DNA from 4 places in the Bradyrhizobium sp. NBAIM08 genome. Region 1 is predicted to be linked to each of the others. Evidence: predicted binding sites of a transcription regulator. Region 1 holds the regulator's gene; each other region holds the start of a gene.
What was found. Region 1 encodes LexA, which represses DNA repair genes until DNA is damaged. Its sites were predicted from a motif close to TGTTCNNNNTGTGTTCNG; they were not measured.

Region 2: the regulator LexA is predicted to act here: its motif matches at 3,081-3,098, upstream of I6F37_RS26265 (YifB family Mg chelatase-like AAA ATPase).
Region 3: the regulator LexA is predicted to act here: its motif matches at 5,254-5,271, upstream of I6F37_RS16850 (DNA recombination protein RmuC).
Region 4: the regulator LexA is predicted to act here: its motif matches at 3,116-3,133, upstream of I6F37_RS35365 (DUF3072 domain-containing protein).

What each region holds. Positions count from the first base shown of each region.
Region 1 covers NZ_JADYVR010000001.1:168,253-175,854, reverse strand. Annotated here, with positions in the region: gene I6F37_RS00845 (GAF domain-containing protein) at 1-479, opposite strand, end outside; gene I6F37_RS00840 (hypothetical protein) at 693-1,130, opposite strand; gene lexA (transcriptional repressor LexA) at 1,520-2,221, opposite strand; gene glp (gephyrin-like molybdotransferase Glp) at 2,398-3,606, opposite strand; gene I6F37_RS00825 (hypothetical protein) at 3,826-4,029, opposite strand; gene I6F37_RS00820 (HAD family phosphatase) at 4,188-4,811, opposite strand; gene I6F37_RS00815 (alpha-hydroxy acid oxidase) at 4,840-5,973, opposite strand; gene I6F37_RS00810 (S41 family peptidase) at 6,277-7,602, shown strand, end outside.
Region 2 covers NZ_JADYVR010000008.1:172,598-180,199, forward strand. Annotated here, with positions in the region: gene I6F37_RS26245 (CpaD family pilus assembly protein) at 1-398, shown strand, start outside; gene I6F37_RS26250 (AAA family ATPase) at 395-1,684, shown strand; gene I6F37_RS26255 (tetratricopeptide repeat protein) at 1,804-2,601, opposite strand; gene I6F37_RS26260 (PilZ domain-containing protein) at 2,682-2,927, opposite strand; gene I6F37_RS26265 (YifB family Mg chelatase-like AAA ATPase) at 3,156-4,694, shown strand; gene I6F37_RS26270 (hypothetical protein) at 4,803-5,270, shown strand; gene I6F37_RS26275 (PAS domain-containing hybrid sensor histidine kinase/response regulator) at 5,499-7,602, shown strand, end outside.
Region 3 covers NZ_JADYVR010000004.1:448,963-456,564, forward strand. Annotated here, with positions in the region: gene dapD (2,3,4,5-tetrahydropyridine-2,6-dicarboxylate N-succinyltransferase) at 1-600, shown strand, start outside; gene I6F37_RS16825 (DUF805 domain-containing protein) at 747-1,391, shown strand; gene dapE (succinyl-diaminopimelate desuccinylase) at 1,388-2,554, shown strand; gene truA (tRNA pseudouridine(38-40) synthase TruA) at 2,728-3,465, opposite strand; gene fmt (methionyl-tRNA formyltransferase) at 3,604-4,527, opposite strand; gene def (peptide deformylase) at 4,605-5,132, opposite strand; gene I6F37_RS16850 (DNA recombination protein RmuC) at 5,302-6,501, shown strand; partial or broken gene I6F37_RS16855 (GIY-YIG nuclease family protein) at 6,635-6,936, shown strand; gene I6F37_RS16860 (MFS transporter) at 7,132-7,602, shown strand, end outside.
Region 4 covers NZ_JADYVR010000018.1:67,229-74,830, reverse strand. Annotated here, with positions in the region: gene I6F37_RS35385 (universal stress protein) at 1-79, opposite strand, end outside; gene I6F37_RS35380 (Do family serine endopeptidase) at 285-1,838, shown strand; gene I6F37_RS35375 (hypothetical protein) at 2,108-2,470, shown strand; gene I6F37_RS35370 (DUF6496 domain-containing protein) at 2,477-2,794, opposite strand; gene I6F37_RS35365 (DUF3072 domain-containing protein) at 2,885-3,079, opposite strand; gene I6F37_RS35360 (hypothetical protein) at 3,195-3,416, shown strand; gene I6F37_RS35355 (hypothetical protein) at 3,530-3,772, opposite strand; gene I6F37_RS35350 (hypothetical protein) at 3,869-4,126, opposite strand; gene I6F37_RS35345 (hypothetical protein) at 4,268-4,489, shown strand; gene I6F37_RS35340 (HWE histidine kinase domain-containing protein) at 4,486-5,973, opposite strand; gene I6F37_RS35335 (HAMP domain-containing protein) at 5,987-7,602, opposite strand, start outside.

The DNA of each region.
Region 1 (7,602 bases):
TTCCATGTACGTCCGGGCAGGCCGAATCCGCGCGGAAATCTGGTGTGGCGGGAGTTGAATTCGAACATGTCCGCCGTGCCGTAATAGCCATCGACGAGCCCCATCTCATGCGAGAGATCAGGATCGTTGTGCCAGAGCTCGATCGCGCCGACATGCGCCTCGTCGTCGCCGCAGAACAGCACCAGCACGGCTTGCAGGAATTCGCCCGCGAACACCGGCACCGCCACGCCACAGGTGAGGCCGGCCGCAACGGCCTGATCGGTCCGCTTGAAATAGGAGTTGGCGAATTTCGTGAGGATGACGGGGTGGGCACAGGCCCAGGCCTTGCCTGGAAGTCCCTCGTCATATCCGAAGTGCAGCTCTTCGCTGACGGCCTTGAACGCGGACAGCCCTTCGTCGTAGAGGCCGCCGCCGAATTCCAGCCGCATGCGCGCCCGGTCGGGTACCCAGAGTTCAACGACGCGAATGAAGGTCTTCATGGAGCCTGTCCGCCGCCTCAAGCCATTGCAGCATCGGTCATCTGGCTGCGGAGCGGACGTTCAAAATTCAGGCAGGACGGCTCAAACTTCGTGCGGCGACGAGGCGCGGAGGCTCGCCGATCGAATGTCCTGAAACACAAACTCACCGGGCTCGCCGGCCTCGGCCGGCGACGGTAATTTCAATCCGGGCCTCGCCCCGTCGGGCGCAGGGCGTCAGCCGATCGGCAAGCGCGTGATCGTGGGCGGCCGCGTCTCGGCGACGATCTGCGGCTTGTGCTCGCGCTCGGGCACCGGCTGCGTCACCGGCAATTGCAGCACGGTCGCGCGCTGGCCTTCGACGAGCTGCGTCACCAGCACGTATTTGCCGTCGGGGAATTCGATCGCGTCATGATGGCGATCGGGAATGTGCGGGTCGATCTTGCCGAACTTGCCGACGCGAGAGTTCACGGTGCGCGTCCAGATCCAGCGGTTGTCGTAGCGGACATTGTCGGCGAAAGCGAGCTCCGTCCCCGGCAGCAGACAGACCGCGACGGAGGGATCGGCTTCGGAAGCGAAACCGCGCGTCGAGGTGCCGCGGAAGGTTGTCGTGACGATCGTCTCGCCGACTTCGGCGGGGCGCGTCGCGACGGCATGCAGGCTGTAGTCACACATCGGGTGCTCCTCATGCTGGGATAGCGACCCGCGTCTCTTTCGAGGCGCAGGCCTCTATCAGAGTGGAAGCATACAACGCTCTGCTCGGTTATGGGCAAATCTGCGGCTCGCGTCCGCAGCGCGCGATCACATTATCTTTCCCGGATTCGATAGGAACAAACCTCGCGTCCTTGCATTCGGCCGGAGCTATCAGCACTGCCGGCACAACTCTACCGGTGAAGCAGAGCGAGATTGCTGTGCGCCTGCGCGGGCGAATGTCGCGCGGGAGGATGGACCGGACAGCCGGCGCAGAACCAGAGAAACCGTCCAGCCGGAGCGGACAAGTATCCGCTCCGATCCTGGATCGCCGATGCCGATCGAAACGCGCGCGGCGCTTGATGTTTCCCGTATCAGTACTTCCGGTAAAGCCCGATCAGCTTGCCCTGGATCTTCACGCGGTTCGGCGGAAGAATGCGGACCTCGTAGGCGGCATTGGCGGGCTCAAGCGCGATCGAGGCGCCGCGGCGGCGGAAGCGCTTGAGCGTGGCCTCCTCGTCGTCGATCAATGCCACCACGATGTCGCCGGTATTTGCGGTCTCGTTGCGCTGGATCAGCGCCATGTCGCCGTCGAGGATGCCGGCCTCGACCATCGAATCGCCGCGCACTTCGAGCGCGTAGTGCTCGCCCGAGCCGAGCATGTCCGGCGGCACGCTGATGGTATGGCTGCGGGTCTGCAGCGCCTCGATCGGCGTGCCGGCGGCGATGCGGCCCATCACGGGCACCGCGACGGGGCGCTCGCCCTCGTCCGCGGGCGGGCTGGAGCTCGCGCGCACCTTGCCGAGATTGCCCTCGATCACGCTCGGGGTGAAGCCACGGCGATTGCCGGCGGCGGCCTGGAGCTCGGGCAGCTTGATCACCTCGATGGCACGGGCGCGGTTGGGCAGGCGGCGAATGAAGCCGCGCTCCTCGAGCGCAGTGATCAGGCGATGGATGCCTGACTTCGAGCGCAGGTCGAGCGCATCCTTCATCTCGTCGAAGGACGGCGGCACGCCGCTTTCCTTCAGACGTTCGCTGATGAACCGCAGAAGCTCGTATTGTTTGCGCGTCAACATCTCGACCAAAGTCCCCCGGTTGATGTCGTTCGATTCCGACACGATGAAGCCGGCACTAAGCCGCTACATCCTCGAAACAAATCATGAACGGACACTATATGTTCGATATGTGTTCCGCAACTGCTTAATTTATGGTGAACGCGGCCAAGCTCGCGGAATGCGTGTGGCTGGGCGGCTCAGACGGGCAGCCGGAGCACCTCGCAAGGCGTGCCTGCCTCGGCCTTCGGCGCGAACGGTGCGCGCACCAGAAGTACCTGTGCCGCAGCGAGATTCGCAAGAAGGGAGGAGTCCTGATGGCTGACCGGAAGGGCGACGCGCGTGCCGTCGTCGCGCTCCTCCAGCCGCGCACGCAGATAGTCCTCGCGCTGGTCGTTGGCGGCGAGATCGCGGCCCAGCACGGCGCGCTCGCGCCGATGATGAATCGCTGAACGGCCCGACAGGGCGCGAATCAAGGGGACCATGAACAGGAAGGCGCACACGTAGGACGACACGGGATTGCCGGGCAGGCCAATCACGCGCATCGCGCCTATCCGACCGTGCATCATCGGCTTGCCCGGCCGGATCGCGATCTTCCAGAACGCCATCGCGATGCCTTCGCCCTTGAGCGCCTGCTGGACCAGGTCGTGGTCGCCGACCGAGGCACCGCCGGTCGTGATCAGGATGTCGGCGCCGCTCTCGCGCGCGCGGCGGATGCCGGCGGACGTCGCCTCCAGTGTATCGGCGGCAATTCCGAGGTCGATGGTCTCGGCGCCCTCGCTGCGGGCGAGCGCATGCAGGGCATAGCCGTTGGAATAGACGATCTGGCCGCGACCAGGCGTGGTGCCCGGCATCACGAGCTCGTCGCCGGTGGCGAGAACGGCAACCCTCGGGCGGCGGATGACGGCGAGATGCGGATGATTCATTCCGGCGGCAAGGGCGAGATCGCGCTCGGTGAGGCGGATTCCCTTGCGCAGCAGCACGTCGCCTTCGCGGAAGTCGACGCCTGCAGGGCGGATGTGCCGGCCGAAACTGGCGGCTTCCTTGATCGTCACATGTTTGCCGTCGGCAGCCGTGTCCTCCTGGATCACGACGGCATCGGCGCCGTCGGGAACGACGCCGCCGGTGAAGATCCGCACGGCTTCGCCGGGGCCGACGCTTCCCGCGAACGGCCGGCCCGCCGCGACCTCGCCGACGACGGTCAACCTCGAATCGTTTGCCGCGTCGGCCGTGCGTACGGCATAGCCGTCCATCGCCGACATCGCCTCCGGCGGCTGCGTGCGCCGCGCCGCGACATCGCGGGCGAGCACACGATGGTAGGCCTCGTCGAGGCAAACCATCTGTTCAGCCAGCGGCTCGACGCCGGCCAGCACCGCGGCAAGCGCGTCAGAAACCGGCATCAGGGCCACGGGCGAACTCCTGCTGAGCACATCAGTCAATGGGCGGCGAGAGTTCTAGCCGAGTGCAGGCGTGAGGCAAAGCAGCACGCGGGATGATTTATCCTGCGTGATCGCGGGGTGGAGGAGGTCGGCTCAACTCCGCCGCGGCATGATGCGGAAGGCGAGACAGACCGGAACGAGGATTGCCATGGCAAGGACGAGAATGACGAGCGCCACGGCCAACATCGTTCAACGCCCCGTCGGATCGCCCGGACTGATGTCCGCGACGTCGGGCGGCTTGGGACCCTGATCCTTGTCCGGCAGCGGGTCCGCCTGGGATTTTAGGTCGGCGGCCTTGCTGATCAGCTTGGCGGAGAGGTCAGAATCCGAGGTGGTTCTGGCGAATTCGAGCAGGAGAGAGGCTTGCTTGGTGAGATAGGTCTTGCCCAGCACGTCGATCAGTCCAATGTAGAAGTCCCAACGGACTCATGAGTCCGAAGGGTGGTATTCCGTTCCCGGAACTCTGTATAAAAATGCACAAAGTGATCAGGTTCCACATTTTCAGCAGTTTTTGTTCCGGCAAGTGAGCGCGCTCCGGGCTTTCCCGCGGCTCAGATCCCCAGTGCTTTCAATGCGTTCCCGACATCACGCGGCGAGGTGACATGCACGGCGGTCAACCCGCGCGCCCGCGCTCCCTCGATGTTCTCGGCGAGGTCGTCGAAGAACACGATGCGCTCGGCCGGCACGCCGATCGCCGCCACGACATGGTCGAAGGCCTCGGCATCCGGTTTGCGCAGGCCGATGCTGGAGGACAGATACAGCTCGCGGAAATGGCCGAGCAGACCGGCATATTCCTTCGAGAAATAGTCGACGTGCGGCCGATTGGTGTTGGAGAAGGCATAGAGCGGCATCTGCTTCGCCGCCCGCGGCAACAGCTCGGCGATATCAGGCATCTCGCCGGCGAAAATCGCGTTCCAGCCTTCCAGGAATTGCGCATCCGAGATGCCGATCCCGAGCGAGGACCGCAGCGAGGCGAAATAGTCCCCATCGCTGATCTTGCCCATCTCGTGCAACCGGTAGGCCTCGTCGCGCACATAGCGCGCGATGATGGCCTCGGGCTGGCAGCCGGCATGTCCCGCCCAGCAGGCGATCGCCTTGGAGAAGTCGATGTCGAGCACAACGCGCCCGAGGTCGAACAGCAGCGCATCCGCGCTGCCGGGAGAGAGCGATGTCATTGCGTCCTTTTCACTTCGGTATGGCGCGTCAGTAACGATAGGGCTCGTGGTCGAACAGCGGGAACGCGCTGAACACGCTGGGCGCGTTGGTGGCGGCCGCCGGATGCAGGCAGGATTTGTCGAGCTCGGCGAATGAGGTGGCGCCCAGGAGGCCGAGGCAGCGCAGCACCTCGTCTTCGAGCAACTCCAGCATCCGCGCGACGCCGGCTTCGCCGGCTGCCGCCAGCGCCCAGCATTGCAGCCGGCCGATGCCGACGAGGTCGGCGCCCGCCGCGATCGCCTTGACGATGTCGGTGCCGCGGCAAAAGCCGCCGTCGACCATGATCCTGGCGCGGCCCTTCACGGCGTCGACGATCTCCGGCAGCACGTGCATGGCGCCGCGGCCGTGGTCGAGCTGGCGCCCGCCATGGTTGGAGACGTAGATCCACTCGACGCCGTGATCGAGCGCGATCTGCGCATCCTCGGCCGTGGCGATACCCTTGAGGATCAGCGGAATTTTGAACGTGTCCTTGATCATCTTCACGGTCCGCCACTCCAGGCCCTTCTGGAAATCGCCGCCGGTGGCGCGCAGGCGGCTCTCGCGAACGTAGCGCTTGGCGATGTCACGTTCACGACGGCTGTAATGGGCGGTGTCGACGGTCAGGCAGAAGGCGGCATAGGCGTTCTTCTCGGCCCGGTCGACCACGTCGGCGACGAAGGCATCGTCGCCGCGGACATAGAGTTGATAGAGACGCAGTGCATCGGGGGCAGCCTCGGCGGTCGTCTCGAGGCCGGGCTCGGACACCGAGCTCAGCATGTGCGCCGCGCCGAACCTGCCCGCAGCGCGCGCGACGCTCGCCGCGCCATCCGGATCGAAGATCTCGAGTGCGCCGACGGGAGCCAGCACCACCGGCAGACGCAGCTTGCGGCCGAACTGCTCGACGCTGCCATCGATCCTGCGCACGTCGCGCAGCACGCGCGGGCGGAAGGCGATCTCGTCGAGCGCCATGCGGTTGCGCCGCATCGTGGTCTCGGTCTCGGCGGCGCCGATGATGTAGTCCCAGGCATTCTGGTTGAGGTTGGCGCGCGCCTTCCGGATGAACTCGTGCAGGTTCTGGAACGGCTCGTCGCTGGCGCCGAGCTCGACGTTCCGTTCCGGCCGGATGCGGGGCGCTTCATTCATTGTTGTCCTCCCGAGAATTTGAAGTCTTGTCGCCATCGCCTATCGCGTCCGGTCCTCCAAAACCATCCTAAAATCGCATAGCTGCGAGGCGTAGGCGGCCCGGACCGTGTCGTGTTGCTTCGAAACAGTTTCGGAACGTTGCCAAAAGTTTAGGCCAAGGCGAAGGGATTTCTTCGGTGTACCCGCCAGCGCGGCATCCCGGCCTTGAAGAAACCAGAATGGTATTGTGAGAGATGGACTGGATCGCCATTTGCATGGCGTCTCCCAGCCTCAAGAGAAACGCCAAGCACAAAAGGCACCTTCATGCGGAAAACCCTGCTGTTCCCCCTGGGCGCGCTCACGGGAGCGTGCCTGACCCTTCTGGTAGCCAGCCCGCAGGGCGGCGTATGGGCAGCGCGGGCGGCAGTGAGTGCGGGTGATGCTTATTCCCAGCTCAATCTGTTCGGCGCGGTGTTCGAGCGGGTCAAGGCCAGCTATGTCGAGAAGCCGGACAATGCCAAGCTGATCGAGGGGGCGATCACCGGCATGGTGACCTCGCTCGACCCGCATTCGCGCTACATGAACGCCAAGGCCTGGACCGAGATGCAAGAGACCACCTCCGGCGAGTTCGGCGGGCTCGGCATCGAGGTCACGATGGAGGATGGCCTCGTCAAGGTCGTCTCGCCGATCGACGACACGCCGGCTTCGAAGGCCGGCATCATGTCCGGCGACCTCATCGGCAAGATCGACGGCGAGGCCGTGCAGGGCATGACGCTCGAGCAGGCGGTCAACAAGATGAAGGGACCGGTCGACACCAAGACCAAGCTGACCATCATCCGCAAGGGTGCGGATGCGCCGCTCGAGGTTGCGATCACGCGCGAGATCATCCATGTGCGTCCGGTGCGCTTCCGCGTCGAGAACGGCGACATCGGCTATATCCGCATCACCTCGTTCAACGAGCAGACCGCCGACGGCCTGAAGAAGGCGATCGCCTCGGTCTCCAAGCAGGTCCCGCCGGAGAAGCTCGCCGGCTACGTGGTTGATCTGCGCAACAATCCGGGCGGCCTGCTCGACCAGGCCGTGTCGGTGTCGAGCGCCTTCTTGCAGCGCGGCGAGGTCGTTTCGACCCGCGGCCGCAGTCCGGAAGAAACCCAGCGCTTCACCGCTCATGGCGGCGACCTCACCAAAGGCAAGCCGATCGTGGTGCTGATCAACGGCGGCTCGGCCTCGGCCTCGGAGATCGTTGCCGGTGCGCTGCACGACCACAAGCGCGCGACGTTGATCGGCACGCGATCGTTTGGTAAGGGCTCGGTGCAGACCATCATTCCGCTCGGCTCCGGCAATGGCGCGCTGGCGCTGACCACGGCGCGCTACTACACGCCGTCGGGCCGCTCGATCCAGGCCCAAGGCATCGCGCCCGACATCGAGATCCTCCAGGACGTGCCGCCCGAGCTGAAGGGGCGGATGGACACCATGGCGGAATCCCAGATGCGCGGGCATCTGTCGGCCGACGGCACCGAGCAGACCGGATCGCAGTCCTACGTTCCGCCGGAAGAGAAGGACGATAAGGCTCTGCACGCAGCCTACGACTTCCTCCACGGCGTTACGGCAAATGCCGTCGCTGCCAAGCGCGCGACGAAGGCTGCAGTG
Region 2 (7,602 bases), on a different contig from region 1:
TCCGCTCGGTGCTCATGTCCGGCGGCGTGCCGTCGCGCGCCATCGTCCGGCGGCCCTATCGCCCCGATGATCCCGGGCTGCTGCCCACCATCCGCCTGAGCTATTCCAAGATCACCGCGGTCGCCGGCCCCTGCGGGCTTTGGCCCGAAGACGTCGGCCCCAACATCCTCAACCCCGGCTACACCGAGAACCGCCCCTATTTCAATCTGGGCTGCGCCAGCCAGCGCAATCTCGCCGCGATGATCGACAACCCGGCTGACCTCGAGCAACCGCGCGCCGAGACGCCCGCCTATACCGCACGGCGCGAGATCGCGTTCGATCGCTATCGCAAGGGCACGACGACGACGACCACCTATCCCGAATCCGACAAGGCCAAACTCAGCGATACCGCCAAATGACAGGCATCCACGACGAAGACGCGGACGATCCGCAGCATCCCGAGGAACACATCGCCCCGGTTCCTCGCATTTCGGTGCAAGCCTTCTGCGAGACCGAGCAGACGCTCAAGGCGGTGACCGCGGCTGGCCAGGACCGCCGGCTCGCCAAGGCCCATCTCAGCGCCAAGGATGGCGGCCTCGCCGCGGCGATCGAAGCCTATGAATCGATGCCGACGCCGAACGTGATCGTCATCGAGTCCGACGGCACGCGCGACATCCTCGAAGGACTGGACGACCTCGCCGGCGTCTGCGATCCCGGCACACGCGTGGTCGTGATCGGTAGCCCCAGCGACACCGCGCCCTATCGCGAGCTGGTGCGCCGCGGCGTCAACGACTACGTGGTCGGCCCGGTCGAAACCATCGACGTGGTCCGCTCGATCTGCAGCCTGTTCTCGGCCTCGGAAGCCATCATCACCGGCCGCGTCATCGCCGTGGTCGGCGCCAAAGGCGGCGTCGGCGCGTCCACCGTCGCGCATAATCTGGCCTGGACCATCGCCCGCGATCTCTCGCTCGATTCCGTCGTGATCGATCTCGACCTCGCCTTCGGCACCGCGGGCCTCGACTACAACCAGGATCCGGTGCAGGGCATCGCCAACGCGGTGCTGTCGCAGGACCGGCCGGACACGGCGCTGATGGAGCGCCTGCTCGCCAAATGCACCGATCGCCTCAGCCTCCTGGCGGCGCCCGCCACGCTCGACCGCGTCTACGATTTCGGTGCTGAAGCCTTCGATGCCGTGTTCGACACGCTGCGCATGACGACGCCCTGCATCGTGCTCGACGTGCCCCATCAATGGTCCGGCTGGACCCGGCGCGCGCTGGTGAACGCCGACGACATCGTGATCGTGGCCGAGCCCGATCTCGCCAATCTACGCAACACCAAGAACATGCTGAGCGTGCTGAAGGCGGCGCGACCGAACGACCGGCCGCCGCTGTACTGCCTCAACCAGGTCGGCATGCACAAGCGTGCGGAGATCGAGGTCAAGGCCTTCGCCAAGACCATGGAGAGCCAGCCGATCGCGGTGATCCCGTTCGATTCGAAACTGTTCTCGACCGCGGCCAATAACGGCCAGATGATCGCGGAGGTCTCCAGGACCCACCGCACCACCGTTCTGTTCCAGAATATGGCGAACCGCCTCGCCGGCCGCGGCGAGGTGAAGAAGCCGAAGCGCTCGCTGCTCGAGCCGCTTTTGAAGAAGCTGAAGGGCAAGTCGGGGCGCAGCTCGGCCCCGCATCGCAAGGCGTCGTAGGCGCGGCTTATTTGAGCATGATCTCCGCGCAAACGCCTTCCGCGTTTGTCGCGAGGGAAAACCGCTTCACACTTTGCGCTGACGCGGCCCTTCGGGTCCGGATCATGCTCTAGGGCGGACTACCTGTCCGCCCGCTGCTGCTTTTTCGCCAGCAGCTGCTTCAGCGCCGCGACCTTGGCCGCGGCCTGGTCCGGCGGCAGATCTGCCTTGACGAGGATTTCGGCCTCGGCCTCGCGACCCTGCAATCCCAGCACGAGCGCCAGATTGGCGCGGACCCGCGCATCGTTCTGATTGCGCTGATGGGCGCGGCCGAGCACCTGTTCGGCCTTCGATAGATTATTCTGCAGCATGTAGGACAGGCCGAGATTGGACAGCACGGTCGGCTCGTTCGGCACGATCTTCAACGCCGCAGCGTAATATTGCTGGGCTTCCTCGTTGCGGCCGAGCTGGTCGAGCACAGCGCCCTGCGCCGACAGGATGCGCCAATCGGGATCCTCGGGCGAATGCGCCCGGCCGAGGACGTCGAAGGCCTGCTGGAAATTGCCGTTGTCGGCGAGCGCGCGGCCGTAGCCGGCGAGCAGCGCCTTGTTGCCAGGACGGGCGAGCACGGCCTGCTCCAGCACTGCGACCGCCTGCGCGCGCTGGCCGCTGCCACGCAGCGCCTTGCCGTATTCGAGAGCAATGGCGGGATCGCTCGGCTTGGCGCGATAACGCTCGCGAAGTGCGTCCATCTCCGGCGTGGGGTCGGCCTTGCTGTCGGACTTGCCGTCAAACTTGGCGGCGGACTCCCGCTTGCCGCCGAGCGCACCGGTGACGTCGTCGATGCCGGCCGTCTGACAGCCGCCGAGGGCGAGGATCAGGACGGCGGAACACAGATATCCCGCCGGGGATAAGGCGAGGAACGAACGCTTGGGCATACTCTGATCACTCGGCAACTGATCAGAGATGCTTACCCATTAACGCTAAAGTCCCGTTAAGGAGGCGCGCCTGTTGAGGTTCAGTCGACGAACTCGGCGCCGAATTCGCAGCCGATGCGCCAGCGCAGGCGGCATTGGCGGGAATAATCAGGCGCGAAGATGATGGTGAATTGCGGCGGCACTTCCAGAAATTCCGCCACCACTTTCACGCCGCCATCCGAAATGTCCGTGATCGTGCAATCCCGCGGCAGCGAGCCCGCGCCAAAATGGATCTTGGCGAGGCGGCTGCACACCCGACGTTCGCTTCTCCGGCGATTTGCAAGCATTTGAACTGTTCACCCGTTAGACCACGGCCCATCCCGCAGCCCTAGGAGTAGCGGACATTCGTTGGAATGTGCTGAGGAGAGAAGGCGGCATTCGAGACGTAGTGTCTGGGCTGCGTTTACGATTGGTTAGGATTTGACCGGCCGCCAAGCGATTGTTCCCGTATTGTTCTTGCGGAAACGGCCGCGCTCTGCTACCCCTAATTGCAGCAATGGGCAGGCTGGTTCGGCATGGTTCAGCGGGTTTCTACCGTCGCCTTTGAGGGGATCGAGGCCCGCGCGGTCGACGTGCAGGTGCAGGTCGCGCCTGGCCTGCCGGCCTTTGCCATCGTCGGCTTGCCGGACAAGGCGGTGTCGGAGGCGCGCGAGCGGGTGCGCTCGGCGCTGATCGCCTCGGGGCTGGCGCTGCCGGCGCGGCGGATCATCGTCAATCTGGCCCCGGCCGACCTCCCGAAGGAGGGCAGCCATTACGACCTGCCGATTGCGCTTGGGCTGATGGCCGCGATAGGCGCCATCCCGCCCGATGCGCTGACCGGCTTCACCGTGCTCGGCGAGCTCGGCCTCGACGGCTCGATCGCGCCGGTGGCCGGCGTCCTTCCCGCCGCGATCGGCGCCAATATGCGCGAGGAAGGACTGATCTGCCCGGCGTCCTGCGGCTCCGAGGCGGCGTGGGCGAGCCCGGACATCCAGATCATTGCCGCACACTCGCTGATCCAGATCGCCAACCATTTCAAGGGCACCCAGGTGCTGTCGCGGCCGACGCCGAAGGTGCACGAGGCCGCCGCCTCGACGCTCGACCTGCGCGACATCAAGGGCCAGGAAAGCGCCAAGCGCGCGCTGGAGATCGCGGCCGCCGGCGGGCACCACCTGCTCATGATCGGCGCGCCGGGCGCGGGCAAATCGATGCTGGCCGCGCGCCTGCCCTCGATCCTGCCGCCGCTGTCGCCGAGCGAGCTGCTCGAGGTCTCCATGATCGCCTCGGTCGCCGGCGAGATCGAAGGCGGCGCGCTGACGGCGCGGCGCCCGTTCCGCTCGCCGCACCATTCCGCCAGCATGGCCGCGCTCACCGGCGGCGGCGCGCGCGCCAAGCCCGGCGAGATCTCGCTGGCACATCAGGGCGTGCTGTTCCTCGACGAATTGCCGGAGTTCGATCCGCGCGTGCTGGATTCGCTGCGCCAGCCGCTGGAGAACGGCGAGGTCGCGGTGTCGCGCGCCAATCATCGCGTCACCTACCCTGCCCGCTTCATGCTGGTCGCGGCGATGAATCCCTGCCGCTGCGGCAATGCGTTCGAGCCCGGCTATGCCTGCAAGCGCGGCCGCATCGACCGCTGCACCGGCGATTACCAGGCGCGCATCTCCGGTCCGCTGATGGACCGCATCGATCTGCGCATCGAGGTGCCGGCGGTGACGGCCGCCGACCTGATCCTGCCGCCGCCGTCGGAAGGATCGGCCGAGGTCGCTGCCCGCGTGGCGGCGGCGCGCGACATCCAGCTGGCGCGCTATGCGGATGCAGGCCTGCCCCATGTCCGCACCAATGCTGAAGCCCCCGCCTCCGTGCTGGAGGAGATCGCAAAGCCGGACGCGCAGGGCCAAAAACTGCTGCGCGACGCCGCGGAGACCATGCGCCTGTCGGCGCGCGGCTATCACCGCGTGCTGCGGGTGGCGCGCACGCTGGCCGACCTCGACCATGCCGACAAGATCGGCCGGCTGCACCTCGCCGAAGCGCTGTCGTACCGCGCACTCGCGGAGGATGTGCGCCAGCTGGCTTGATCATTCCGCGCATCAACCCGGCGGTAACGACTTTCCTTTACGCTCTGCAAACCATAAGGCCCGACGCGTTTCGGTTGTGAGTTCCCGGGGCCTAGCGAGTAGAGCGTCATGTTGCGTTTCAAGTTCCTGGCCTCGGCTGTTCCCCTGTTGGCGGCTGCGGTGTTCGCCCGCGCCGAGATCGGATCGGTGTCGCATCCCTGCATCGCGCTGGGCGACACATCGGTCGAGCTCACCTCGCTGTTCTGGACCGCCGGTGTGCATGTCGCCTTCACCGACGATCCCGCGCGGGCAACGGTGCGGGTCCAGATCACCGAGGATGCCGACGCCGCGGATTTTGCCGTGGTCGACGACGGCCTCGGCTCCGAGCCTGACACCTGCCAGGCCAGCCCTTCGACGCGTCTCGTCTCGATCGCCGCGCAGCCGGTCGACGGCGGCCAGGTGGTCTATCTCTCCAGCGAAGGACCGGCGGATTACCGCATCTATGTGCGCTCAAAGACGTTCTCGCCGCGCGAGGCGGCGGCGCTGATCGTCGGCGCCCGCGGCGGCCATGGCCGCTTCCAGGCGGCATCGCTTTAGAGCTTTGTGTTTGAGCATGATCTCCGCGCAAACGCGTTCCGCGTTTGTCGCGAAGGAAAACCGCTGCACACTTTTCGCTAACGCGGCCCTTCGGGTCCGGATCATGCTCTGACCCGTTAACGTCTCGTCAACCCTGTTCGGAGGCGGCGCCACCGCCGCAATTTGTTCGCAAGGTCGGCGGGCCATCGTCGCACGCGGCGGCGGGGTTTCAGGCAAGGGTCGGTTGCGATGGGTCGGACGTTCCGGATCAAAGTGCGCATGCGTCGTTTCAGGCGACGGCATCCGAGGCTCGCTTTCGCGATCCGCTCCTTCATGATCTTCTCGGCGACGTTCGGCGGCGCCTATGGTTTCGTCTCCGGCAGCCGGTCCGACAATTCCGGCTACGATCCCCACACCTTTGCGATCGGCGCCAGCTTCCTGTTCGCGCTCGCCTGCCTCGGCCTTGCGACGCTGAGCATGCGTCTGCGCTTCGTCAATAAGCGGCTGCGGACGCTCGCCGCCCACAACGAAGCCTTGATCGACCGCAATTGGGAGCTGAAGGAAGCGGAAGAGCGCGCCCGCAGCCTGTTCGAGCAGCAGGGCGACCTCATCGTGCTGCGCGCTACCGACGGCCGCGTCACCTTTGCCAACGAGGCCTATTGCGCGCTCGCGGGACAGGCGCGCAGCGCGCTGGTCGGCACGCGATTCGATTTCGACGTGCTGGAGCAGGGCGACAGTGCCCGCGAGAGCAGCGGCACGCGCATCCACGACCAGAAGATCGCAACCCCGCTCGGCGCGCGCTGGATCGCCTGGCGCGAGGGCTATGTCCGCCTCGATGCCGGCCAGCCCGCCGAGTTGCAGAGCGTCGGACGCGACGTCACCGACCGCACCGAGACCGAGCGCGCATTGTCCGACGCGCGCGACCAGGCCGACGCCGCCAACCGCGCCAAGTCGCGCTTCCTGGCGATGGCCTCGCACGAGATCCGCACCCCCCTGAACGGCATCATCGGTATGGGCGGCCTGTTGCTCGACACCGATCTGACGCCGGAGCAGGCGACCTATGCCAGGGCGGTGAAGACCTCGGGCGAAGCCTTGATGGCGCTGATCGAGGAGCTGCTCGACTATTCCAAGATCGAGGCCGGCAAGCTCGACCTCGATCAACGTCCCTTCGCGCTCTCGACACTTGTCGAAGAGATCACCGAGCTGCTCGCGCCGCGCGCGCAGGCGAAGTCGCTCGAGATCGCCGCCTATGTCGACGAGCGCCTGCCGCTCGAAGTGGTCGGCGACGCCGCGCGGTTGCGCCAGGTGCTGCTCAACCTCGCCGGCAACGCCATCAAGTTCACGAGCAGCGGCGGCGTGGCGCTGATCGTCGAGCCCGGCATCTGGCCGAACGAGATCAGCTTCCTGGTTCGCGACACCGGCATCGGCATCGCAGCCGAAGCCCAGCAGCGCATCTTCCGCGAATTCGAGCAGGCCGACGAGCGCGTCGCCCGCACCTATGGCGGCACCGGACTTGGCCTCGCCATCAGCGAGCGCATCGTCAAGCGCATGGGCGGCCGGATCACGCTCACGAGCGAGCCGGGCAGGGGCTCGACCTTCGAGGTCGCGGTGCCGCTTCCGCCGTCGCAAGGCGGCGCCGGGCAGACCGCATTTCCGAGTCCCGACCTCACCGGCAAGTCGATGCTCCTCGTCGCCGACGGCATCGAAGCCTCGCTCATCGCGCGGCGGCTCGAACGCTGGGGCGGCCAGACCTGCCTGGTTGCAGATGCGGCGGTCGCCGAAGCATTGCTGCCGGAACGCTCCTGGCACACGGTGCTGATCGATCGGGCGATCGGCCCCGCCGCGGCCGATCAGCTCGGTGAGGCCGCCCGCGCGCATGCCTTGCAGCGCCTCGTGCTGCTGACGTCGAGCTCGCGGCACGAGAAGCTGTCGGCGGCCTTCACCGGCTTTCTGGTGAAGCCGCTGCGCGCGGCCTCGCTTGCCGCACGCCTCGCTTTGACGCCGGAGGTCGCCTCGCCCGATCTCGCGCCGGAGCCGCCGCCGGCCTCCGCCGGCCCCGCGCCGGTGAAAGGCCTGTCGATCCTCGTTGCCGAGGACAACGAGATCAACGCCTTGCTGATGCGCTCGCTGCTGACCAAGCTCGGCCACCGCGTCGTCATTGCCGTCCAAGGCGAGGCCGCGCTGGAATCCTGGCTCGCCGCCTCATCGGCCGGCACGCCCTACGATCTCGTGCTGATGGACATCCAGATGCCGCAGCTCGACGGCATCGAGGCGACAAAGCGCATCCGCGCGCACGAGGCCGCGCTGGGCGATTCCCGGACGCCGATCCTGGCGCTCACCGCCAACACGCTGG
Region 3 (7,602 bases), on a different contig from region 1:
AAGGCAAGCTGGTGGGACAAGGTGCCCTCGAAATTCGAGGGCTGGGGCCCAAACCGCTTTCGCGATGCCGGTTTTCGCGCGGTGCCGGGTGCGGTGGTGCGCCGCTCGGCCTTCATCGCCAAGAACGTCGTCTTGATGCCGTCCTTCGTCAATCTCGGCGCCTATGTCGATGAGAGCACGATGGTCGACACCTGGGCCACCGTCGGCTCCTGCGCGCAGATCGGCAAGCGCGTGCACATCTCGGGCGGCGCCGGCATCGGCGGCGTGCTCGAGCCGCTGCAGGCCGAGCCGGTCATCATCGAGGACGATTGCTTCATCGGCGCACGCTCGGAAGTCGCCGAAGGAGTGATCGTGCGCAAGGGCGCGGTGCTGGCGATGGGCGTGTTCCTGGGCGCCTCGACCAAGATCGTCGACCGCGAGACCGGCGAGGTCTTCATGGGCGAAGTGCCGGAATATTCCGTCGTGGTGCCCGGCGCGCTGCCCGGCAAGCCGATGAAGAACGGCCAGATCGGCCCGAGCACCGCTTGCGCCGTGATCGTCAAGCGCGTCGACGAGCGCACGCGGTCGAAGACCAGCATCAACGAGCTGCTGCGGGATTGATGCAAGGCGAGTAGCGAATGGCCAGTGGCGAATAGGGCGCCAATCCTACTTGCCATTCACCATTCACCATTCGCTGCTAGGATCGAACCCACCCTCCCTCCATCGCGACCAATTTCCGGGCGGCCATTCCGCCCGGAGCCACTCGCATGGACTGGATCTGGTACCTATTCCGCTTCGACGGCCGCATCAATCGCGCCCTGCTGTGGCAGGCGCTGCTGATCGTTGCGCTGCTGGCAGGCTTGCTGGAGGTGATCGGTCAGATCATTCATCTGCCCAATGCCGACGGATCGTTGAAGCTCTCGCTCAAGCTCGATTTCGGCCTTGGCGATCTGTTCAAGCTGGCCGATCCCCGGGAACACCCTTCACTCGCGTCTACCGACCGCGCGCCCCTGATCCTGAGGGCATTCGGCATGTCGCTGTTCCTGTGGGTCTATCTGGCAACGGCGATCAAGCGGCTGCACGACCGTGACAGGAGCGGCTGGTGGCTCGTTCCGTTTTTCCTCGTGCCCGGCCTTTTCAACCAGTTCTCGGACCTGCTCCCCGACACCAGCGTGATGCTTCTTTTCAACCTCGCCGCTTCGATGCTGTGGCTGTGGGGTCTCGTCGAGATGCTCTGCGTGCCCGGCACTGTCGGCGAGAACCGGTTCGGGCCTGATCCGCTGGCCGGGATCGCGTATGAGTCCACGCCCGCCTCGCCACCTGCGAAGAGCTGGGACCAGGGCCGCGAGATCGAAATTGTTCCGCCCAGCGCTAGCCCACCCGGCGGCATGCATGTTAAGCGGGGCGCATGACCGATGCCCTCTCGATCGCCCGCGACCTCATCCGTTGCCCCTCAGTCACTCCGGCCGATGCCGGCGCGCTCGGGGTGCTCGAAAAAATCCTGGGCGCTGCCGGTTTCACCTGTCACCGCGTGACCTTCAGCGAGGAAGGCACCGCCGACGTCGACAATCTCTACGCTCGGATCGGCACCGACGGTCCGCACATCACCTTCGCAGGCCACACCGATGTGGTGCCGCCCGGCGACGAGAGCGCCTGGAGCGTCGGCGCGTTCTCCGGAGAGGTGAAGGACGGCGTGCTGCATGGCCGCGGTGCGGTCGACATGAAAGGCGGCATCGCCTGCTCGGTCGCCGCGGTGCTGGAGCATCTCGCCGCCAACGGCGGCAAGCCGCGCGAGGACGGTGCGGGCTCGATCTCGTTCCTGATCACGGGCGACGAGGAAGACGTCTCGATCAACGGCACCATCAAGCTGCTGAAATGGGTCGCCGAGCGCGGCGAGAAATTCGACCATTGCGTGCTCGGCGAGCCCTCGAACGTCGAGACGCTCGGCGACACCATCAAGATCGGCCGGCGCGGCTCGCAATCCGGCACGCTCGTCGTCGACGGCGTGCAGGGCCACGTCGCCTATCCGCACCGCGCCTCCAATCCGGTGCCTGATATCTCGCGGCTGATCGTCGCGATCTCCGACGAGCCGCTCGACCATGGCAGCGCGCAATTTCAGGCGTCCAATCTCGAATTCGTCTCGGTCGACGTCGGCAACAAGGCCTTCAACGTCATCCCCGGCGAGGCCCGCGCAAGATTCAACATCCGCTACAACGACAACCACACCCAGGCGAGCTTGCGTGAATTGGTGGAGACGCGTCTCGCCAAAGCCTGCGGCAACCGCATCAAGGCCCGCATCGTGTGGGAGCCCTCCAACTCGAACGTGTTCGTGACCAAGCCGGGTCCGTTCACCGATCTCGCGGTCTCCGCGATCGAGGAGGTGACGGGACGCAAGCCCGAGCTGTCGACGTCAGGCGGCACGTCGGATGCGCGGTTTATTTCAAGCTATTGCCCCGTGATCGAGTTCGGCCTGGTCGGGCAGACCATGCACCAGGTCGACGAGCGCGTGCCGGTGGCGGATCTGGAGAGGCTGACGAAGGTGTATCGCGGGATTTTGGCGCGGTATTTTGCTTGAGGCAGTGTTGCCTCCACAAACACGACCGTCATCGCCCGGCTTGACCGGGCGATCCAGTATTCCAGAGACGGCAGTGATTGAGCCGAGAGGCCGCGGCGTACTGGATGCCCCGGTCAAGCCGGGGCATGACACCGAGGTTTGGGGAGAGCGTGCCCGCTCTCTGCGCCGCTCGCCTAATAATCCACCTTCATCAAATACAGCCCCTCGGGCGGGGCGACGATGCCGCAGGCGGCGCGGTTGCGGGCTTTGAGTGCGGCGGAGAGATCGTCGGCGGTCCAGCGGCCCTCGCCGACCCAGACCAGGGATCCCACCATCGAGCGCACCTGGCTGTGCAGGAACGAGCGCGCCGAGGTGATGACGTTGATCTCGCGGCCATCGCGGATCACGTCGAGCTGGTCGAGCGTCTTCTCCGGCGATTTGGCCTGGCACTCGGTGTCGCGAAAGGTGGTGAAATCGTGCTTGCCGAGCAGGCGCTGCGCCGCCGCGTGCATTGCGTCGGCATCGAGCTTGCGCGGCACGCGCCAGGCGTGGCCGACATCGAGCGCGAGATTGGCGCGAGTGTTGACGATGCGATAGCGGTAGTGGCGCTTGACCGCCGAGAAGCGCGCCTCGAAATCGTCGGGCACGATCTCGGCCTCGAGCACCGCGATCGGATGCGGGCGCAGATGCGCGTTGAGCCCGTCGCGAAAACGGCCCGGCGGAAACTGCTTGTCGACGTCGACATGGGCGACCTGGCCGCGCGCATGCACGCCGGCATCGGTGCGGCCGGCACCGTGCACGCGCAGATCCGAACCAGTCATCGCCTTCACCGCGGCTTGCAGCGCGCCCTGCACCGATGGCAGCGTGTCCTGCACCTGCCAGCCGAAGAATGGCGCGCCGTCATATTCGATGGTGAGCTTGTAGCGGGGCATCGTGTCCAGTTTCGTCGTCATTGCCCGCCTTGTGCGCTGTTGCGCACTGGGGCGGGCAACCCAGTACTCCGCAGCTTATCCGATTGACCGAGAAGCCTCGGCGTACTGGATACCCCGCCTTCGCGGGGTATGACAGTGTCAGGTGAATTTGGATCCCGCCTTTAACGGCACGCCGCGCAGGAAGTCCGCGGCCTGCATGCGGGCCTTGCCCTCGCGCTGCAGCTCGATGATGCGGATGGCGCCGTCGCCGCAGGCGACGGTAAGCTGATCGTCGAGCATTTCGCCAGGCGCGCCGGAGCCTTGCGCCAACTCGCAACGCAGGATTTTTACGCGCGCATCCCCCAGCTCGGCCCAGGCACCGGGAAACGGCGACAAGCCGTGGATGTGGCGCAGCACCGCGCGCGCCGGCTTGCTCCAATCGATCCGCGCCTCGGCCTTCTCGATCTTGGCGGCATAGGTGACCCCGTCCTCGCTCTGCGCCTTGAGCTGGAGCCCGCCGCGTTCGAGCGCGGCCATCGCGCGCACCATCAGGTCGGCGCCAAGGCGGGACAGACGATCGTGCAGGTCGAGCGCGGTCATGCCGTCGGTGATTGCGATGCGCTCGGCCATGGCGACGTCGCCGGTATCTAAGCCGACATCCATCTTCATCACCATCACGCCGCTCTCGGCATCATCAGCCATGATGGCGCGGTTGATCGGCGCGGCGCCGCGCCAGCGCGGCAACAGCGATGCGTGCAGATTGTAGCAGCCGAGTTTTGGCGCATCGAGGATCGCCTGCGGCAGGATCATGCCGTAGGCGACGACAACGGCCGCGTCGACATCGAACGCGCGGAACTCCGCCAGCGCCTGCTCGGACTTCAGCGTCTTCGGCGTCAGCACGGGAATGCCGAGCTTTCGCGCGGCCTCCTCGACCGGGGTCGGCTGCAATTGCAGGCCGCGCCGGCCGCCCGGCTTGGGCGCGCGGGTGTAGACCGCCGCGATCTCGTGCCCATGCGCGACCAGCTCGAGCAGCGTCGGCACGGAGAAATCGGGCGTGCCCATGAAGATCAGGCGGAGGGGCATGTGACGAGACAATCCTTGAAACGAGCAAGGTACTCGTCATGGCCGGGCTTGTCCCGGCCATGACGGCGGAGGAATTATCACTCCGCCGCGCGCTTGGCGGCTTTCTCGAACTTCTTCATGACGCGGTCGCGCTTGAGCTTGGACAGATAGTCGACGAACAGCACGCCGTTGAGATGGTCGATCTCGTGCTGGATGCAGGTGGCGTAGAGGCCTTCGGCATCCTCCTCGTGCACCTTGCCGTCGAGATCGGTGAAGCGCACGCGCACCTTCGCGGGCCGCTCGACCTCCTCGTAATATTCCGGGATCGAGAGGCAGCCTTCCTCGTAGACCGACAGTTCCTCGGACGAGGCGATGATCTCGGGGTTGATGAAGACGCGCGGCAGCGGCTTGGTCTCGCCGTTCTCGTCGCGTTTGGCGAGGTCCATCGTGATCAGGCGCAGCGGCTGCGCGACCTGGATCGCCGCCAGCCCAATGCCGGGCGCGTCGTACATGGTCTCGAACATGTCGTCGGCAAGCTTGCGGATCTCCGAAGTGACCTTCTCGATCGGCTTGGAGACCAGGCGCAGCTGCTTGTCGGGCAGGATGATGATTTCTCTGAGGGCCATGGCCGCGATTTAAGCCGCGCGCCGGATGCGGTCAATGCGGGCCGGAACCCCTTAACCCCTCGCTAACCATAAAACTTCACCTTTCATTAGCCATGAAAATTAGGGGCCGGTTAACCCAGAATGTTCCCTCTTCGTTCGCGAGAGCGCAGCGAATCGGCTACAAGGCGGCATGAACGAGATCATTGTCATGCTGGGCGACTGGCCGGTGCGCATCGTCGATGCGCTGATCGGCTTCGGTGCGCTCGTCCTCATCCTGCTGGTTGTGATTGCGGTTGTGATCGCGCGCTCGGGGCGGCGTGGCGCGGAACTCGCCATGGCGAACGCAATCCGTGCCGACGAGCTCGAGGAGCGGCTCGCCCAGGTGCTGCACGCCCAGAGCGAGGCCTCGGGGCGGGTCGACGCCATGACCCAGGCGCTCGCCGGCCGCCAGGCCGAGATGGCGCGCGCGGTCAACGAGCGGCTTGATTCGGTGACGCATCGGGTCGGCCAGTCCATGGAACATTCGACCCGCAACACCATCGAGAGCCTGCGCGCGCTGCATGAACGGCTCGGCATCATCGACAACGCGCACAAGAACCTCACCGACCTCACCACGCAGGTGACCACTCTGCGCGACGTACTCGCCAACAAGCAGTCGCGCGGCGCCTTCGGCCAGGCGCGGATGGAGGCGATCGTCCAGGACGGTCTGCCCAAAGGCTCATACGAGTTCCAGTTCACGCTTTCGACCGGCAAGCGACCGGACTGCGTCGTGTTCCTGCCCGACCAGCGCCCGCTCTGCATCGACGCGAAGTTTCCGCTGGAGGCGATGACGGCGCTGCACGACGCCCGCACCGACGAGGAGCGGCGCGTTGCCACGCAGCGGCTGCGCGGCGACGTGATGAAGCATGTCAGCGACATCGCGGAAAAATACCTCGTCACCGGCGAGACCCAGGAGATGGCGCTGATGTTCGTGCCGTCGGAATCGGTCTATGCCGAGATCCATGACGGCTTCGACGACGTGATCCAGAAGGCCTATCGCGCCCGCGTCGTGCTGGTGTCGCCGTCGCTGCTGATGCTCGCGATCCAGGTGATGCAGCAGATCATGAAAGACGCGCGCATGCGCGACGCCGCCGACCAGATCCGCACCGAGGTGATCAAGCTCGGCGACGATTTGGGGCGCCTGCGCGACCGCGTGCTCAAGCTGCAAAAGCATTTTGCCGACGTGAACGAGGACGTCCGCCAAGTGCTGATCTCCGCCGACAAGATCGAAAAGCGCGCAGGCCGCATCGAGGAGCTCGATTTCAGCAAGAGCGATGCGCCGGAGACACCGCGGCTGGTGGCGACGGGAGCGGCAGAGCTGTTTCCGCGCAAGCTCCAGGCGGGGGAGTGAGACTAGGGCACACTGTCGTGCCCCGCGAAGGCGGGGCACCCAGTACGCCGTGACGATCGTTGTTAAGCCGACGTGCCGGTGTTTACTGGATCGCCCGCCTTCGCGGACGATGACGGCGGAATGGAAGGCGAAGATGGATCCACGCCAGTACTACGTGTACATTCTCGCCAGCCGAATTGGCGGTACGCTCTATATCGGCGTGACGAACGATCTCATCCGCCGGTGGCGCAGCACAGGTTGAAGGTCATCGAAAGCTTCACGGAGAAGTACGACGTCGCCCGACTTGTCTATTTCGAGCAGTTCGACCATCCCGAGAATGCGATCAAGCGGGAGAAGCGGTTGAAGAAGTGGAATAGGGCCTGGAAGGTCCGCTTGATCGAGCAGCATAACCCAAACTGGGATGACCTCTATCCTGGGATAGCCGGACCATCATGATGGCGTCATGCTCAATGTCATGCCCCGCGAAGAGGGGGCATCCAGTATTCCGCAGCCCGTGTGGTTGAACCGAGACGCCGCGGAGTACTGGATCGCCCGCCTTCGCGGACGATGACACCGAGCGTGATGGAAGCTCTCCCGTCTCACCAGCTACCGCGAGAGTCTTTTCTCCCAGAATCTGCTAACACGCCCCCCATGACCGCACCCGACGCGACCTCCCCCGCCGCGACTTCCACCGCCTCGCCCTCCTGGCGCGACATCCTTGCCGTTTACCTGCAGCCGCGGGTGCTGATCGTGCTGTTTCTCGGCTTCTCCTCGGGGCTGCCGCTGGCACTGTCGGGATCGACGCTGCTGGTGTGGATGGCCGAAGCCGGGGTCGATCTTGGAACGATCGGGCTGTTTGCGCTGGTTGGAACGCCATACACGCTCAAGTTCCTGTGGGCGCCGCTGGTCGATGCGCTGCATGTGCCGTTGTTCACGCAGGCCTTCGGACGTCGCCGCGGGTGGCTGGTGTTTGCGCAGCTGCTGCTGATCGGCGCGATTCTGCTGTTGGCGCTGACCGATCCGGCACGTTCGCCGCTGCTGGTCGCGCTCGGCGCGCTGCTGGTCGCGACGATGTCCTCGACGCAGGACATCGTGGTCGACGCGTTCCGCGTCGAGAGCCTG
Region 4 (7,602 bases), on a different contig from region 1:
CCGCGAGCGAGACCGAGCCCTCGATCGCGGGACGCATGGGACGTTCGGTGGGAATGTGGACGAGAATGTCTTTGTACATGGCGCGCCTCCGCTGAGCATCATCCGATGGTCGCAGTTTTTCACTGCGCGAAGGCGGCGCGTTGAGCTGTATCAAACGTCCGGATTGCCTGCTGCGACCGCTCATCCATTCTTTGCCGAGATTTAATCGGACGGACGGGACGCCGTAAGGTGGCAGCGACCATGTTGCGGGCAAGGCGACACCTGCTCAACATGGACATTTCGACATGAACGATCGCGTCAATTCCGACATCACCACGTCTCGCAAGATCTTGCGGCCGCGGCGGCTCGCGCTGCTCGGCACCGTGGCCGCGCTGGGCGTGGCCGCCCTGGCCATTGCGCCAGGCGCCTCGCCGTACGGCATCAACTCCTTGATTGCGCCGGCTCAGGCGGCCGAAGCCGCCGCGACGCCGCCCGGCTTCGGCGATCTCGTCAGCAGGGTCAAACCCGCTGTGATCTCGGTGCGGGTCAAAATCGATCAGGACAACGACAAGAGCGCGATGCTGCAGCAGAACCGGATGGATTCGGACGAGGACACGCCGTTCGACCAGTTCTCGCGACAGTTCGGTTTCCGCTTTCCGGGCGGCGCGAACGGCATGCCGCGCCAGCGCCACCAGATGATCACGGGCGAAGGCTCCGGCTTTTTCATCTCCGCCGACGGCTATGCCGTGACCAACAATCACGTCGTCGATCGCGCCGAGTCCGTGCAGGTGACGATGGACGACGGCACGACCTACACCGCGAAAGTGGTCGGCACCGATCCGAAGACAGATCTCGCGCTGATCAAGGTCGACGGCAAGAAGGACTTTCCGTTCGTCAAGTTCTCCGACCAGAAGCCGCGCATTGGCGACTGGGTGGTCGCGGTCGGCAATCCCTTCGGTCTTGGCGGTACCGTGACCGCCGGCATCGTCTCGGCCAGCGGCCGCGACATCGGCAACGGTCCCTATGACGACTTCATCCAGATCGACGCGCCGATCAACAAGGGTAATTCCGGCGGCCCGGCCTTCGACATGAACGGCAACGTGATCGGCGTGAACACTGCGATCTTCTCGCCCTCGGGCGGCTCGGTCGGCATCGGCTTCGATATCCCGGCTTCGACCGCCAAGCTCGTCGTCGCGCAATTGAAGGACAAGGGCGCGGTCACCCGGGGCTGGCTCGGCGTGCAGGTGCAGCCGGTGACGTCGGATATCGCCGACAGCCTCGGGCTCAAGGAGGCGCGGGGCGCGATCGTCGACAATCCGCAGGATGGCAGCCCGGCGGCGAAGGCCGGCATCCAGGCGGGCGATGTCATCACCGCCGTCAACGGCACCACGATCAAGGACTCCCGCGACCTCGCCCGCACCATCGCGGGCTTGACGCCGGGCACGTCCGTGAAGCTCGATGTCTTCCGCAAGGGCGACAGCAAGACGGTGACGCTGGCGCTCGGCGAGTTGCCGAACGAGCGGCAGGCCAAGGGCAATGGCAGTGGCAATGCCGACGAGGGCAGCGGACAGCCGGGTGCCGGCACGCCGCGCCTCGGCCTCAGCCTGGCGCCCGCCGGTGACGTCCAGGGCGCAGGCCAGAACGGCGTCGTCGTCACCGAGGTTGATCCGCAAGGCCCGGCCGCGCAACGCGGCATCCGGACCGGCGACGTCATCCTCAATGTCGGCGGCAAGGCTGTCAGCAATGTCGGCGAGGTGCGCTCCGAGCTGGCGCAGGCCAAATCGTCGGGCAAGCGCAGCGTGCTGCTTCAGGTCAGAAGCGCGGAGGCCACCCGCTTCGTTGCGGTGCCACTCGCATAACGTCAACTCGACCCTTACCAATCCAGGAAGGCGGCCTTCGGGCCGCCTTTTGCACACACGTCACGTCCGCACCAGGCCGGTCACATTCTCGTTAACGGCAGGGATGATGACCTGGTGCGTCCGAAAAAGCCGTGTTCGCTGATCACACTCGCAGGGCGCCTCGGTGCTCTGCGCCAACGTCGCCGCTGAGAGGGGTTGCAAGCGTGGAACTTCGAGCCTCCCGGCGCTTTGTGGAACTCGCCGGTGGTTCACAAGTGATCGGTGCCGACATGGATCGATTGAAGCTCTCGCTCAGGAGTGCGCTGCTCGTGGCGCCATTGGTGCTCTCGGGGGGAAACGCGCTCGGGCGCGACGACGGCCGCTACGCGAATTCTCCTCTGAAGCCATGGTTCGACAGTTTGCGCAGCCATCTCGGTCCGTGCTGCTCGGACGCGGACGGTTTCGCCCTTGCCGATCTCGACTGGGAGTCGCACAACGGGCGCTACCGTGTCCGCATCGACGGACAGTGGATCGATGTGCCGGATGAGGCCGTCATCACCGAGCCCAACCGGGCCGGCCGCACGATGGTGTGGCCGGTCAAGACTGCGTTCGGGATTTCGATCCGCTGCTTCATGCCGGGGAGCATGATCTGAGGCGGGTCAGCGCGACCGCTTGGATTTGCGCTTCGATGATTTCTTGTTCGACGATTTCTTGGACGACGTCCCGGACGTTTTCTTGGATGCTTTCTTGGACGTCTTCTTGGCGCTCTTGCGCTTCGAAGCCTTCTTCGGGACCTTCTTGCCCTTCTTGCGTGCCTTCGACAGTCCGATCGCGATGGCCTGCTTGCGGTTCTTGACGCGGCCGCCGCGCCCGCCACGGCCGCTCTTCGCGGTGCCCTTCTTGTAACGCCGCATCTCGGTGGCGACATCGCTTCCCGAGCTGCGTGAGTAGCGGCGCTTTTTTGCCTTGCGTGCCATGCATATTCTCCCTCGGCGGGGAGAACCATTCTGCACAGCCATGGTTCCGGGAGCGTGGAACGGCGCAGGCCTAAAGCGCGATGCGATGCTCTAGAAGGAGTTTGCCAGCTCGATCTCCGCTTCCAGCACCTGGATGCGCCGGGCGGCCTCGGTGAAGGACAGATCCCGCGCATATTGGCCGGGCTGATAGGCCTCTTCGCTGAGCCGCTTTAGCTTTAGGCCCTGCGCCCGCGTCATCTGCTCGCCCAGGAAAAATCTGGCGTCGTATTTACCTTGAACCTGCATCTGGCGTCTCCGTCCTGAAATCGTGACTTGACTATATGTTCTTATTTTGTTCTAACAAGGCATGGACAACAGAATTAATGAAATTCGACGTAAAATCAGAGCCTTGAGGCTTGAGATGGCCGACGTCGAGGCGTCGGTGCGCGACCTCGTCGAGCGCGATCACGACTGTACGGAAAGGGCCCTGGCGCAGATGGACCTGCGCCGGAAGATGAATCTCTTGATCGCCGAATGGAAGGCTGCCGGCGGCAGCGACGTACTGCCGAACGTCCGCGACCGGGTGCGGCTTCGTGCCGTGAAGACAGGCGGCAACTCCGCGCGCGCAGCCGAGCGCCGCTGAGATCCTTGGCGCCGGATACTGAAGGCCGAGTGCCGAACCCGCCGAGTGCCGAACCCAAAGATAGAAGACAAAGGGCTCCGCAATGCGGAGCCCTTCATGATTCCTGGGAGCGCCTATTTGGTGTTGGTCAGGCCGCCCGTGTTGGTCATGGTGCCGCCCTGATCGGAGCCGGGACCGGCGCCGCCTTGGCCGGAAGGATCAGCGCCCTTGGAGGACTTGGTGTTGGCGCCGGTGGTCTGTGCCGACGACATCGAGGATTCATGCTTGGCCTTGTGCGATTTGGCCTGGGCGGCAAACGGCGCGGCGGCAAGGCCGGTTGCCAATATTACGGCGAGAGCGAGCTTGGTCGTGTTCATGCGGGGGAACTCCCTGAGTTAAATTGACGCAGGCAGCAAAACGGCGCGTCGCGGCAGGAGTTCCCGGCGAAGTATCTTCCGTACGTCACGCACGCTTCAAGTTTGCTTGTCCTCGGCCAGGATGAACACGGCGCCGGTGAGCGTCGCGCCGATCGCAAAGGTCGTCACCAAGGTGAGGGCGAAGACCATCGCGGCCTGGCTTCCGCCATTGTTCAGCAGGTTGGCGACGGCTGGATTGGACAGGACGAGCGTGAGGCTGAAAATGAGGCCTAGCGCTGCGCCCATCATTGCATGCGTCATCAGCTTGATAAGGCCGCTGGCAGAGATCAGCTCAGACGACTTCTTGGTGCGCATGGGACGGCATCCCGAACTTGCCACGCCAACGCGCATGTGATCGCCGGGTTCCGTTCCGCTGAAGGAATTGTTACCGCCCGTTTCATCCGGCGTTCATGCCGGGCTTGCCAAGATGGGCGCCAGCAAAACGGGAACATCGATATGGGTAAGGTCGTCTTTCTTTACCGCTCGCTGGCCTATCGCAACGCGGCCGCGGACATCCTGCGCAAGGCGCGCAAGCTTCCGCTTGGCGCGGAGCGAAGCGCGGCCCGCCGCTACGCGAGGGCGCTGCGCGATCTCGCCCGAACGGAAGCTTGGCTCGAAGGGCGCGTCGCGCGCGAACCACGCACGGTGCAGCGCATGAGCAGCGCAGCGTCAGGTTAACCGGATGCGCGTTGCAATTCGGCAGCGCCGGCGGTGTCGAACTTGCTTGGTGCAGCCGCCGCGGTCTTGCGTGTCAACGGCACCTCAAGACGGCACAGCAGGCCCTCGGCGCGCCAATCGAACTGCGCCTGTCCGCCAAGCTGGGACTCGATGCTCGCAAGCAGGCTTCGCGTGCCGAAGCCGCGCGATTTCGGGGTCTTGACCAGGGGACCGCCGGATTCCTCCCAGCTCAGCGTGAGCAGCTCCTCGTCGACCTGCCAATCGATCGCGAGCCGCCCCGCTCGCGTGGATAGCGCGCCGTACTTTGCCGAGTTGGTGAAGAGCTCGTGCAGTGCGAGCGCCAGCGTCTGGGCCGTCGCCGGCAGCAACTGAACTTCGGGCCCTGCCAATTTGATCTGGTCGCCTAGCGAGTAGGGCGCAAGCTCCTCGTCGATCAGCCTGGAGAGCTCGGCGCCTTGCCAGCTCGACAGCGACAGGATGGTGTGCACGCGCGCCAGCGCATTGATGCGCCCCTCGACGGCGTTGACATAGGCCTTGACCTCGTCGGCCCGGGTGAGGCGCACGATCGACTGCGCCAGCGCCAGCGCGTTCTTCGCGCGATGATCGACTTCCCGCGCCAGCAGGTTCTGCCGCTCCTCGGCGCGCTTGCGCTCGGTGATGTCGACGGTCACGCCGCTGACGCGCACCACGCGCCCGCTCTCGTCCGTGGTTGCGGCCGCCGTGCCGACGCACCAGCGCACCTCGCCGTCGGGCCGGATGATGCGGAACTCCGTCTCATAGGCGCGTGTGCCCTTGTTGAACTCGGCGATCGCCTTGCGCAACTGGTCGACGTCGTCGGGGTGCAGCAGGGCCTGAACGTTGGCCGGATTGATCTCGAAATTGTCGGGGCTGACGCCGAAGATATTGTATTGCCCCTCGTCCCACATCCAATCGCCGCTGATCCAGTCCCAGTCCCAGGACCCCATCTTGCCTGCCGCGATCGCCATGCTGCGCCGCTGCTCGCTCTCGCGCAGCTTCGCGGTGGAAGCCTCCAGTTCCGCGGTGCGGGCGCGGACGCGATCCTCGAGCTCGTGGTTCAGCCGTTCGAGCTCGCGCGTCTTGCGGTAGAGCTCGGCAAACACCTTGATCTTGGCGCGCAGTACCTCCGGCACGACCGGAACCGGCACGTAATCGACCGCGCCCATCTCGTAGCCGCGCAGCCGGTCGATGTCGCTGACCTGGATCGCCGAGATGAAGATCATGGCGGTCTTCTGGAAACGCGGATGCTCGCGGATCATCGCGGCGAGCTCGAAGCCGTCGAGCTCGGGCATGCAGACGTCGACCAGGATCACCGCGATCTCGGTCTTGAGCAGCACCTCCAACGCCTCGCGGCCCGAGGAGGCGATCACGAGGTTCTCGCCGAGATCCTTCAGGATCACCTCATAGGCGAGCAGCTTGGCCGGCTGGTCGTCGACGAGCAGGATGTTGACCTTTTCCTGGTCCATGCGCGTGTCCAACTCAGCGATGCAGCCACATGCGGATCGCAAGCAGCAATTGGTCGGTGTTGACCGGTTTGGCGAGGTAGTCGGACGCGCCGGCTTCGAGGCATTTCTCCCGGTCGCCCTTCATCGCCTTGGCCGTCAACGCGATGATCGGCAGACGGGCGAAGGCCGGGTTCTCGCGGATCACGCCGATGGTCTGGTAGCCATCCATCTGCGGCATCATGATGTCCATCAGCACGATCGCGATCTCCGGATTGGATTCGACCAGTGTCACCGCCTCGCTGCCGGTCGTGGCCGTCAGCACCTTCATGCCGCGTCGTTCCAGCACGCTCGAGAGCGCGAAGATATTGCGGGCATCGTCGTCGACGAGCAGGGCGGTCTTGCCGATCAGGTCCTCGTCGGAACTGTTCAGCTTCTCCAGCATGCGCTGCTTCTCGAGCGGCAACTCCGTGATCACGCGGTGCAGGAACAACGCGGTCTCGTCGAGCAGGCGCTCGGGCGATTCCACGCCCTTGACCACGATGCTGCGTGCCATGGTGTGGAGTTCCGCATCCTCCTCGGCCGAGAGCTCGCGGCCGGTGAACACCACGACGGGGATGTTCGACAGCGCCTCGTCGTTGCGGATCTGATCGAGCACCTCGAAGCCGCTCATGTCGGGCAGCCTGAGGTCGAGCACCACGCAATCGCAGGGTTGCTCGCGCAACGTCGTGAGCGCGCCTGCCCCGGTATCCGTGGCCAGGATCTCGATGTCGTCGTGGTGCAGCAGCTCGCGGATCGAGAGCCGCTCGGCCTCGTTGTCCTCGACGATCAAGAGCCGCTTGCGCCGCGGCCGCGCATATTCCTTGATCTGCGTCAGCGCGGCCGAGACGCCCTCGGTCGTCGTCGGCTTGTTGACGAAGGAGAAGGCGCCGCGCGCCAGCGCATGCTGGCGGTCCTCGTCGAGCGTGATGATCTGGACCGGGATGTGGCGGGTGAGCGGATTGTGCTTGAGCTGGCTCAGCACGGTCCAGCCGAGCATGTCGGGCAGGAACACGTCGAGCGAGACGGCCGTCGGCTGGTATTGCTTGGCGAGCTCGAGGGCCTCGGCGCCGCGCGCGGCGACCAGGACCTTGAAGCCCTTGTCGCGGGCCAGATCGACCAGCACGCGGGCATAATGCGGATCGTCCTCGACGATCAGGAGAATGGTGTCGCCGGGCTCGAGGTTGAGGCGGTCGTCGGGCAGCTGCTCGATAACGCGCTGCTGGTCAGGCGCGGCAGGCTGCAGCGCCGGCGGCTGGCCGTATTGCTGTGACGCCGGCGCCCGCGGCGCGAGGGTCGGGCCGGAATATTTCAAGGGCAGATAGAGCGTGAAGGTCGAGCCCTTGCCCGGCGCGCTGCGCAGGTGGATCTCGCCGCCGAGCAGGCTGGCAAGCTCGCGGCTGATCGCAAGGCCGAGGCCGGTGCCGCCATATTTGCGGCTGGTGCCGGCATCGGCCTGCTGGAACGCCTCGAAGATCAGCTTCTGCTTCTCCAGGGGAATGCCGATGCCGGTGTCGGACACTTCGAAGGCGATCACGGCCGGCGCCGAGTTCAGCACCGGATGATCCGACCCCCAGCCGCCGATTGCGCCGGCGACTTTCAGGCGCACTTCGC